Regions from separate parts of the Clostridium neonatale genome, predicted to be linked through region 1. Evidence: riboswitches for the same ligand, from Rfam matches in the RefSeq annotation. Region 1 holds a riboswitch; the other holds the start of a gene.

The links. Region 1 has a riboswitch for thiamine pyrophosphate ahead of thiW (energy coupling factor transporter S component ThiW). Riboswitches for the same ligand answer to the same signal wherever they lie in the genome.
Region 2: another riboswitch for thiamine pyrophosphate. It lies ahead of thiT (energy-coupled thiamine transporter ThiT); the one in region 1 lies ahead of thiW (energy coupling factor transporter S component ThiW).

Annotation. Positions count from the first base shown of each region.
Region 1 is NZ_UICR01000002.1:1,401,206-1,405,950, reverse strand. Features, by position in the region: gene nagE (N-acetylglucosamine-specific PTS transporter subunit IIBC) at 1-568, shown strand, start outside; gene sdaAB (L-serine ammonia-lyase, iron-sulfur-dependent subunit beta) at 949-1,626, shown strand; gene sdaAA (L-serine ammonia-lyase, iron-sulfur-dependent, subunit alpha) at 1,703-2,587, shown strand; TPP riboswitch at 2,656-2,766, shown strand; gene thiW (energy coupling factor transporter S component ThiW) at 2,858-3,382, shown strand; gene thiD (bifunctional hydroxymethylpyrimidine kinase/phosphomethylpyrimidine kinase) at 3,421-4,206, shown strand; gene thiC (phosphomethylpyrimidine synthase ThiC) at 4,319-4,745, shown strand, end outside.
Region 2 is NZ_UICR01000001.1:109,882-114,626, reverse strand. Features, by position in the region: gene CNEONATNEC86_RS00510 (anaerobic ribonucleoside triphosphate reductase) at 1-1,537, opposite strand, end outside; gene CNEONATNEC86_RS00505 (hypothetical protein) at 1,831-2,037, shown strand; TPP riboswitch at 2,063-2,164, shown strand; gene thiT (energy-coupled thiamine transporter ThiT) at 2,302-2,988, shown strand; gene CNEONATNEC86_RS00495 (ferredoxin) at 3,133-3,327, opposite strand; gene CNEONATNEC86_RS00490 (Mrp/NBP35 family ATP-binding protein) at 3,450-4,295, opposite strand; gene CNEONATNEC86_RS00485 (YhfM domain-containing protein) at 4,316-4,745, opposite strand, start outside.

The DNA of each region.
Region 1 (4,745 bases):
GGTAACAGAACCTTTAGAATTCTCATTTATGTTCTTAGCACCAGGATTATACTTAGTTCATGCAATATTATCAGGAATTTCAGCAGTGGTATGTACATTATTGCCAGTAAGATGCGGATTTAACTTTAGTGCAGGTTTTGTAGACTGGTTCTTAAGTTTTAAAGCCCCAATGGCTGAAAATCCACTTTATATTATACCAATAGGCTTAGTTTTTGCAGTTATTTACTACGTTGTATTCCGTTTTGCTATTACAAAATTTAATTTAAAGACTCCGGGCAGAGAAGATGATGATGCTGAAGAAATGAATGCAGTACTTGCTAATAATAATTATACAGAAGTTGCATCTATCATATTAAAAGGTGTTGGAGGAAAAGAAAATATAACTTCAATTGATAATTGTGTAACAAGATTACGTTTAGAAATTAAAGATCAATCACGCGTAGATGAAAAATTAATTAAATCAGCAGGTGTATCAGGCGTTATGAGACCAGGTAAGACAAGCCTACAAGTTATAGTAGGTACGCAAGTTCAATTTGTAGCTGATGAATTTAAAAAACTATGTAGATAATAAATTGTTTATAAAGAAATATTTAAATAATTAATCATTTATAAGGATAGCATTCTAATTGCTATCCTTATTTCGGGTAAATTAATAATATTAATGTATTATTTAATAAGTTAGAAAAATATATATATTACAATAATAAAATTTCATTTAAGATGTTTACAGTCTAAGTAAATACCAGCCTACAAAATGTAGAAAAGTAATTGCAACATATATATTTAAATTTTTTGAGTTATAAAATTTAAATATTTAAATAAACTATGCTTATATTCTTATAAAAATGACAAAATAATTATATAATGTAGATACTTTAAATATAATATGTTTTAATAAATTTTGAGAAACATTACAATCGTTAAAAGTAAATAAGGAGAAATTCGATTATGAAAGGTATAGGAATATTTGATATACTTGGACCAGTAATGATAGGTCCATCTAGTTCACATACAGCAGGAGCAGCTAGACTTGGGAAAATAGCAAGAAGTATAGCTGGAGGAGAAATAGCAGAAGTAACATTTTTACTACATGGTTCTTTTGCAAAAACATATAGAGGTCATGGAACAGATAAAGCTTTGGTAGCAGGAATACTTGGGATGGAACCTTATGATGAAAGGCTTAGAGATTCTATGGAAATAGCAAAAGAATTAGGAGTGAAATTCCTATTTAAAGAAGCAGATTTAGGTGATGTTCATCCTAATACAGTTAAGTTTATAATGAGAACTGTAGATGATAACTATTGTGAAGTGATGGGATCTTCTATTGGTGGTGGAAATATTAAAATATGTGAGGTAAATGATAATGAAGTAGAATTTACAGGAATATATGAAACATTGATTATATCTCATAAAGATGTACCGGGGGTCATTAATTCAGTTACTCAGATTCTTTCAAGTGAAAATATAAACATAGCATTTATGAAAGTTTTTAGAGATAGAAAAGGCGAAGAAGCAACTATGATTTTTGAAATGGATAATAGGATAAATGAGGATGTTATAGATAAAATAAAAAAATTAGAATTTGTATTTAAAGTTATTGCAATTAGCCCAGTACAAGAAGAATAATAAATTGCTTTGGAATGCATATAATTTGAGATATAGTATTAAACAATAGCGTAAGAAGAAAGGTGGAACAGGTAATATGCTTGCAAGAACAGGAGAAGAGTTATTAGAATTATGTGATAAACATAATATTTCTTTAAGCGAGTATGCTATAAGATGTGAAGTTGAAGAGAAGGGATCAACAAGAGAGAAAGTAATAGAAAAGATGAGAAAAAACTTAAAAGTAATGAAGGATGCAGCAAAAGCAGGAACTGAAAAAGAAGTTTACTCACTTAGTGGCCTTATTGGCGGAGATGGACATAGATTAAATAATTACGCTAAAAATAAGAAGACTTTAACAGGAAGAGCTACTAATATAGCTATGGCAATGGCCCTTGCATCATCAGAAGTAAATGCTTCCATGGGGAAAATAGTTGCATGTCCAACAGCAGGATCATGTGGAATATTACCAGCAGTTATTTTAGCAGCAGGTGAAGTGTTGGAATTGTCAGAGGATGAAATGATAAATGGACTTCTTGCAGCTTCAGCTGTTGGAATGATTATTGGAATGAATGCAACCCTTTCCGGTGCAGAAGGAGGATGCCAGGCAGAGTGCGGATCAGCCTCTGCAATGGGAGCAGCAGCAGTAGTTGAATTAATGGGTGGAACTCCTAAAATGAGTTTAGATGCTGGGTCAATAATACTTCAAAATGTATTAGGTTTAGTATGCGATCCAGTAGCAGGTTTAGTAGAAATACCATGTGCAAAAAGAAATGCACAAGGTGCTATTACTGCTCTTTGTACAGCAGATATGGTGATGGCAGGGGTTGAAGCTAAAATACCTTTTGATGATGCTGTTGAAGCAATGTATAAAGTAGGAAAAAGTTTACCATCAGCACTTAGAGAAACTGCAATGGGAGGAGTAGCTGCAACAAAGGAAGGACTTAGGCTTAAAGAAAAAGTATTTGGAAAAAATAATGAGTAAAGAATGTAAAATATCTTGACTATTTTATAATATTGGTATAATGTTTAATTTGTGGATAAAATTAAATAATTTATAACTAGGGGAGCTGATACATCGGCTGAGATTGGAAAGATTGATTTCCTAGACTCTTATAACCTGATTTGGTTAATGCCAACGGAGGGAAGTACAAAATAATTGCGTGTATATTTATAATGTAACCCTTTGGGTTACATTTTTTTTTACGTAGTTTTTGTATAGTTTCCTAAAATTAAAAGATAAGGAGGCTGAAAAATGAACGAAAAGAGTAAAGCACAAAAAATTGCACTAAGTGGTGTACTTATTGGTATGGCTGTTATATTCGGAACATTCTCAATACCAATAGGAGCAGCAAAAATATCGCCAGTACAACATTTTGTTAATGTAGTTGGAGCAGTAACTCTTGGACCAATATATGCGATGTGTAATGCGTTTGTAGCATCACTTATACGAAATATATTAGGGACAGGCAGTCTGTTAGCATTCCCAGGTAGTATGGTAGGTGCATTATTTTCAGGTATTCTTTATAAAAAATTTAAGAGAATACTTGTTGCTGTAATTGGAGAAGTAGTAGGTACAGGAATATTAGGAGCATTACTTGCGTATCCACTAGCAGCAGCATTTTTAGGAAAAGAAGGAGCAGTAATAATGTTTGTAGCACCATTTATGCTTAGCTGCAGTGCAGGTGCAATAATTGCATATGTATTTCTAAAGATTCCTGTTATAGAACATACATTAATAAATAGAAGCTCGCATAATTTAGAAGCTAAAACTAACTAAATATTAAGTATTATATCTAAAACAAAGGATGTGAAGGTATGTATAGAGCATTAACAATTGCAGGTTCAGACAGTTGTGGGGGAGCAGGAATACAAGCAGATTTAAAATCATTTTCTGCAAATGGTGTATATGGAATGAGTGTTATAACTGCTATAACTGCTCAAAATACAATGGGCGTATTTGGGATACAAGATATAGAACCGCAAATGATAGAAAAACAAATAGACGTAATTTTTGAAGATATAAGAGTAGATGCAGTAAAAATTGGAATGGTATCTAAAATTGAATCTATAAAGGCTATAGCAAATGCATTAAACAAAGTTGAAGATTTATGTGATATTGTGTTAGATCCAGTTATGATTTCAAAAAGTGGATTTAATTTATTATCACCAGATGCAAAAGAAACATTAGTAAAAGAATTATTTCCACTAGCAACATTAATAACACCTAATCTTCCAGAAGCGGAAGAGATTTTAGGCGTTGAAATAAAGAATTTAGAGCAAATGAAGGATGCTGCTAAAAAATTAATTGAATTAGGGCCAAAGGCAGTATTAGTTAAAGGTGGTCACTTAGAAGATGATGCAACAGACTTATTATATGATGGTAATGAATTTGTATTATTTCCACAAGAAAGAATAAATACAACTCATACACATGGGACAGGATGTACATTATCATCAGCAATTGCTGCTAATATAGCTAAGAAAATGAATATAAAAGATGCAGTAGGTGAAGCTAAAAATTATATTACGGGAGCTATCAAAAATGGTTTTGAGCTTGGCAAAGGCGTTGGCCCAACTCACCATTTTTATAAATATTATTAATTAGTTGTACCCCTGAGGTAGATCAGGGGTAATAAAAAAATTGGGTTAAGTCTAAATTTGTTTAAAAATTCCCTTAGAATTCTCTAGGGAAATATTTAGGAGGAAAATTAAGATGAGTTATAAAACACAAATGGAAGCAGCTAAAAAAGGTATAATTACAAAACAAATGGAAATCGTAGCAGATAAGGAACAAATAGAAGCAGAAAAATTAAGACAACTTATAGCAGAAGGAAAAGTTGTAATACCGGCTAATGTTAATCATAAATCACTAAATCCAGAAGGTGTTGGCGATGGATTAAGAACTAAGATAAATGTGAACTTAGGTATTTCAGGTGACTCAGTAGATTATTGCAGAGAAATGGAAAAAGTTAAATTAGCTATTGAATATGGTGCAGAAGCTATAATGGATTTAAGTAATTATGGTAAGACACAAGAATTTAGAGAAAAACTAATAGAATATTCTCCAGCTATGATAGGAACAGTTCCTATGTATGATGCAATTGGATATTTAGAAAAAGATCTTTTAGATATTAAAGCAG
Region 2 (4,745 bases), on a different contig from region 1:
GTTTCCTAGATTCTTCATCTTCACCATGATGCTTTCCAACTAATGCTACTAAGGTTTCTGCAAGACCTATATATCCAATTCCCCAAGTTCCTTGTTTTAATATTGGTTCAATAGAATCATCTGGTTCTAAGCCTTCTGAGCCTTTCATAAGACCCTGCCCAACTACAAATGGTAAATCTTTAACTCTTAGTTTTTTCAACACATCATATCTATGAAGTAGAGAATCCTTTGCTAATTCAAGTCTTGAATCTAATATTTCAAAGAATTTATCTACACTGCCCTTTGCTTGTAGACCTATTCTTGGTAAATTAATAGTTGTTGGAGCAATGTTTCCTCTTCCTTTACAACCAGGCTCCCCATTAACGTTCTTCATTATGTATGTTCTGCATCCCATTGTTGCTGGAACATATCCTTTATCATAGTATTCTTTATTAAAGTCTGCGTCTATATTCATAAAAGTAGGGTTCATTCTTTTTGCTGCAACTCTACATGCTAATTTATATAAATAGAAGTATGGATCATTTTCTTCTCTATTTACGCCTTCTTTAACTCTAAAAATTATATTAGGGAAAATAGGTTGTTCTCCTTTACCTAATCCTTTTTCATATTCTAAAAGGAAAATCTCACATACTAATGCCGCATCTTCACTTGTAGGCAATCCTATGTTTATTGAACTAAACGGAACTTGAGATCCTGCTCTTGAATGCATTGTATTCAAATTATAAACTACACCTTGCATAGCTTGGTGAACTCTTTCCCTTACTTTCTTTTCTAACACTTCATTAATCTTTTCATCTGATAAACCTAATTCTTTAAATTCTTTCCTAATCTCTTCTCTTGTAGGTTCTACAAAGATTGCCATATCATTATCAAAATCTGGATGTGATTGGCCCCCAAACATATCGTTTTGAGTTGATTGAAGTAATATGCAAGATAATTCTGCAGCTGTTTCTATTCTCTTTGGAGCATTTATTGTTCCATATCCAGTGTTGAAACCTTTTTCTAATATTTCTCTTGTAGGTATGTGTAGACAGTTTACAGTTAAATTATAACTATCTAAATCATGATAATATAAGTCTCCAGTTTCATGAGCCTTAGCTAAGAACTTTGGCATTATTGCTAAAGTATTCCACTTATTTGATTCTGATGCTATTCTTAATAACTTTGAGCTAAAGTTATTTCCTACATTTGCATTATCTCTATCTGTTTCTACACCTATACTACGTATAGCTTTCATTAAGTCTGATTTTATTTCTCTAACTTTTGTTCTTTCTTGTCTATATCCAGAATATGCCGCTGCAATTTCCTTAAGACCTTGTTCGCTCAATGCTTTTTCAACTAAATTTTGAATTTCTTCTACACTTATAGTTAATTTTGCTTCTACTTCTATAAATGATATTACCTTTTTTACCGTATCTAGAACTTGACTTTCTTTTAAATCTAAACCGATTTCATTAGCTGAGCCCTTTATAGCTTGAGCTATTTTATCAGAGTTGAAATCCACTTGTCTCCCATCTCTTTTTACAACATATAGCATTAATATTCCTCCCACAACACAATATCTAGTATCATCATTGTTTTATTATACTTTATTAAATATGTGTTAGCAATACTTCTAATTTTTTATTTTTAAACGAAAATATTTCAATTATATCTAGTTAGGTCATATTATCTTCATATTATTCGAATTTTTACCCATATTGGATATTTGACTAATTTAAAGATCATTTAAAATCAGATTACATGTGGATTCAGTATTATTTTAAGGAATAAAAAAAATTTTTTTGTTAAAAATATTTATAAAATAATATAAAAAAAGAGGTTTTAATTATGAAAGGATTTATTCTGGATTCTACATTTAAAGAAAGCTCAATAATTGATAATAATAATAATATCTCAACCATTTCATCTCATAGTTTATTAAATAATACAATTAAGACTTACAATATGCCTTTAAACGAAAATACATCTTCATATATTTCTCATCATAATAATATCGATAAATTAAATGTATATAATGTAATTGACTATATATAGATTTAAATATACAATAAATAATATAGTAATGTGCTAGGGGAGCCTTTGTGCTGAGATTTGAGAAATCATAAACCCTTTAAACCTGATCTAGTTAATTCTAGCGTAGGGAATGCAACCTTATAAAAATAAATATCTATTTATTCGGTTGATATCTCCTGTATAGAGTTGAATCAATTTTCTACTATAATAAAAAAATTTGATTTATACTCTGGCTTACCCAATCCATATAAAATAATATGGACAAGCACACAAAGGAGGTTTTTTATGGAAAATTTTTTTGGATGGAAGGATGAATTCTTTTCATTAACTCAGATTGTTCCTAGTTTAAAGGAACAATTTACAGAAAATCCACAGAATGCGTGGTTAACAGTTGCTACTATAATTGGATGTATTGCATTATTAATTGTATTAATTAAAGCAAAAAAGATAGAATTTACATCTCAATTAATAACAAGAATAGGGATTGCTTTAGCATTAGCAACTATACTAAAACTACTTAGACTTTATCACTTTCCACAAGGAGGTAGTATAACTTTAGGAAGTATGGTTCCTATACTGCTTATTGCATTTATGTACGGACCTCAGGTTGGATGTTTAACAGGATTCCTTTATGGAGTAATTACATTCATTATGGATCCATATATCCTTCATCCAGTCCAAGTACTATTTGATTATCCACTTCCATTTACTGCTTTAGGACTTGCTGGATTCTTTAAGGACAAGAGATTACTCGGTGTAGGTATATCTGTATTCATTAGATTTTTGTGTCACTTTATATCAGGAGTTGCCTTCTTTGGTATGTATGCTCCTGAAGGAATGTCTTCTTGGATTTACTCATTATCTGTTAATGGACCTATGATAGGAATAGAAGGTATCATATGTTTAGTAATAGTATCAGTCCTTCCAGTTAACAGAATAATAAATGCTACATCTAAGTTTGGTACAGTATAATATCATTATTACTTTAAAATAAAAAAATGATTATATTTAAAATAGTTTTACTATTAAATATAATCATTTTTTATTTTCTAAAATATGATTTCTTAATATAAATTAAGACTACAATTATAGAAGAAATAACAAAAATCAAGTTTTCTATTCTTCTACAATTGATATTGCAGCTACTGGGCAGCTGTCTACAGCTTCTTGAACTTCTCCTTCTGTTCCATCTGGTGCTTCATCAACTATGAATCCAGCCTTTCCATCATCCTCTATTTCAAAACATTCTGGACATATAGATGGACATAATCCACATGCTATGCAAGTATCTTTATCAACTGCAGCTTTCATTTTCATACTTCCTCTCTAAAAAATTTCAATTTTATTATTTACCTATAATAAAAGAATTATTCATAATCAAAATAATACTGCCCAAGAATGATTTTCAGATCATTCTTGGGCAGTAAGTTTTATTAATATAATCCTTCGAATATTAATGAATATAATGGATCTTCTTTAACATACTCTTCTAATTTACCTTGCGCTAATGCGTCTGTAAGATTAATATCAATAGGAAGTTCTCCTATTAATGGTATTCCTAAATATTCAGCATTTTCTTCAGATGATTTATTACTAAATACTCTTATCTTTTTGTCACAATCCGGACAATTAATATAAGCCATATTTTCTACGACGCCTTTAATTTTAACACCTATTTTATTAGCCATTATTACAACTTTCTTAACTATCATTGATACCATATCTTGTGGTGTTGAAACAATAACTAGTTCATTTATAGGAAACTCCTGCATAACAGTTAATGCAATATCTCCTGTGCCTGGTGGCATATCTATAAGTAAATAATCAAGTTCTCCCCAGTTAGTATCAACAAATATTTGTTTAAGCACGCCATTTATAATCCCGCCTCTCCAGATAAGAGGTTCTTCTTCTACTGGATTAACAAGATTCATTGATATTACTTTTATACCACAATCAGTTTCAACTGGATCAAATCTAACAACCTCATCATTAATAGGCACTATTCCAGCTCTCTTCTCATTTATACCCAAAACTCTTGGCATAGAAGGTCCTGTAATATCAGCATCAAGTACACCAACCTTATATCCTCTTTTAGCTAACATTGCTGCCATGATACCAGTTACAGTTGATTTACCAACTCCACCTTTACCACTTATTACACCTATAACATTCTTTATCCTTCCGAATCTTGGCTGTAATTTTGAAGATTCTACACCATTACAATCTTCTTTTTTTGTTTGACAAGTGCCCTTACTTGGACAGCTATCACAGTTTCCCATCGCATAGTCCTCCTTGCTCTTTACCAATCTCTTGGCTTTTCATTTGGTTCACTAATGTTAATATTCCAATCCTTATAACTATATTCAGCTTGAATATAGTAATTTTCATAAGAATTGTCTTTTTTATTATCCACAGTTATCAATGTTTTAAATATAGTTGTGCTATACCCTCTATTTTTAACTGTTATTATTGTATCAAATTGATCTGAATTGTTTTTAACTAATTCAGCATTAGGTAGTATTTTCTTTATGCTCTCTTCAAAATCTAATAATTCTACTGAAAATATATATTTCAAGCATTCTGTATCACCTGAAATATCTATTCCGACTTTACTATTAGATGATAATGCATCTTTTTTTAATTCAAGTATATCAAGGATTGATTGATAGTAAATATATTGAAAATCTCTTGGCTTTCTTATAAATGAAAGATTTTGCATTATTGTATTT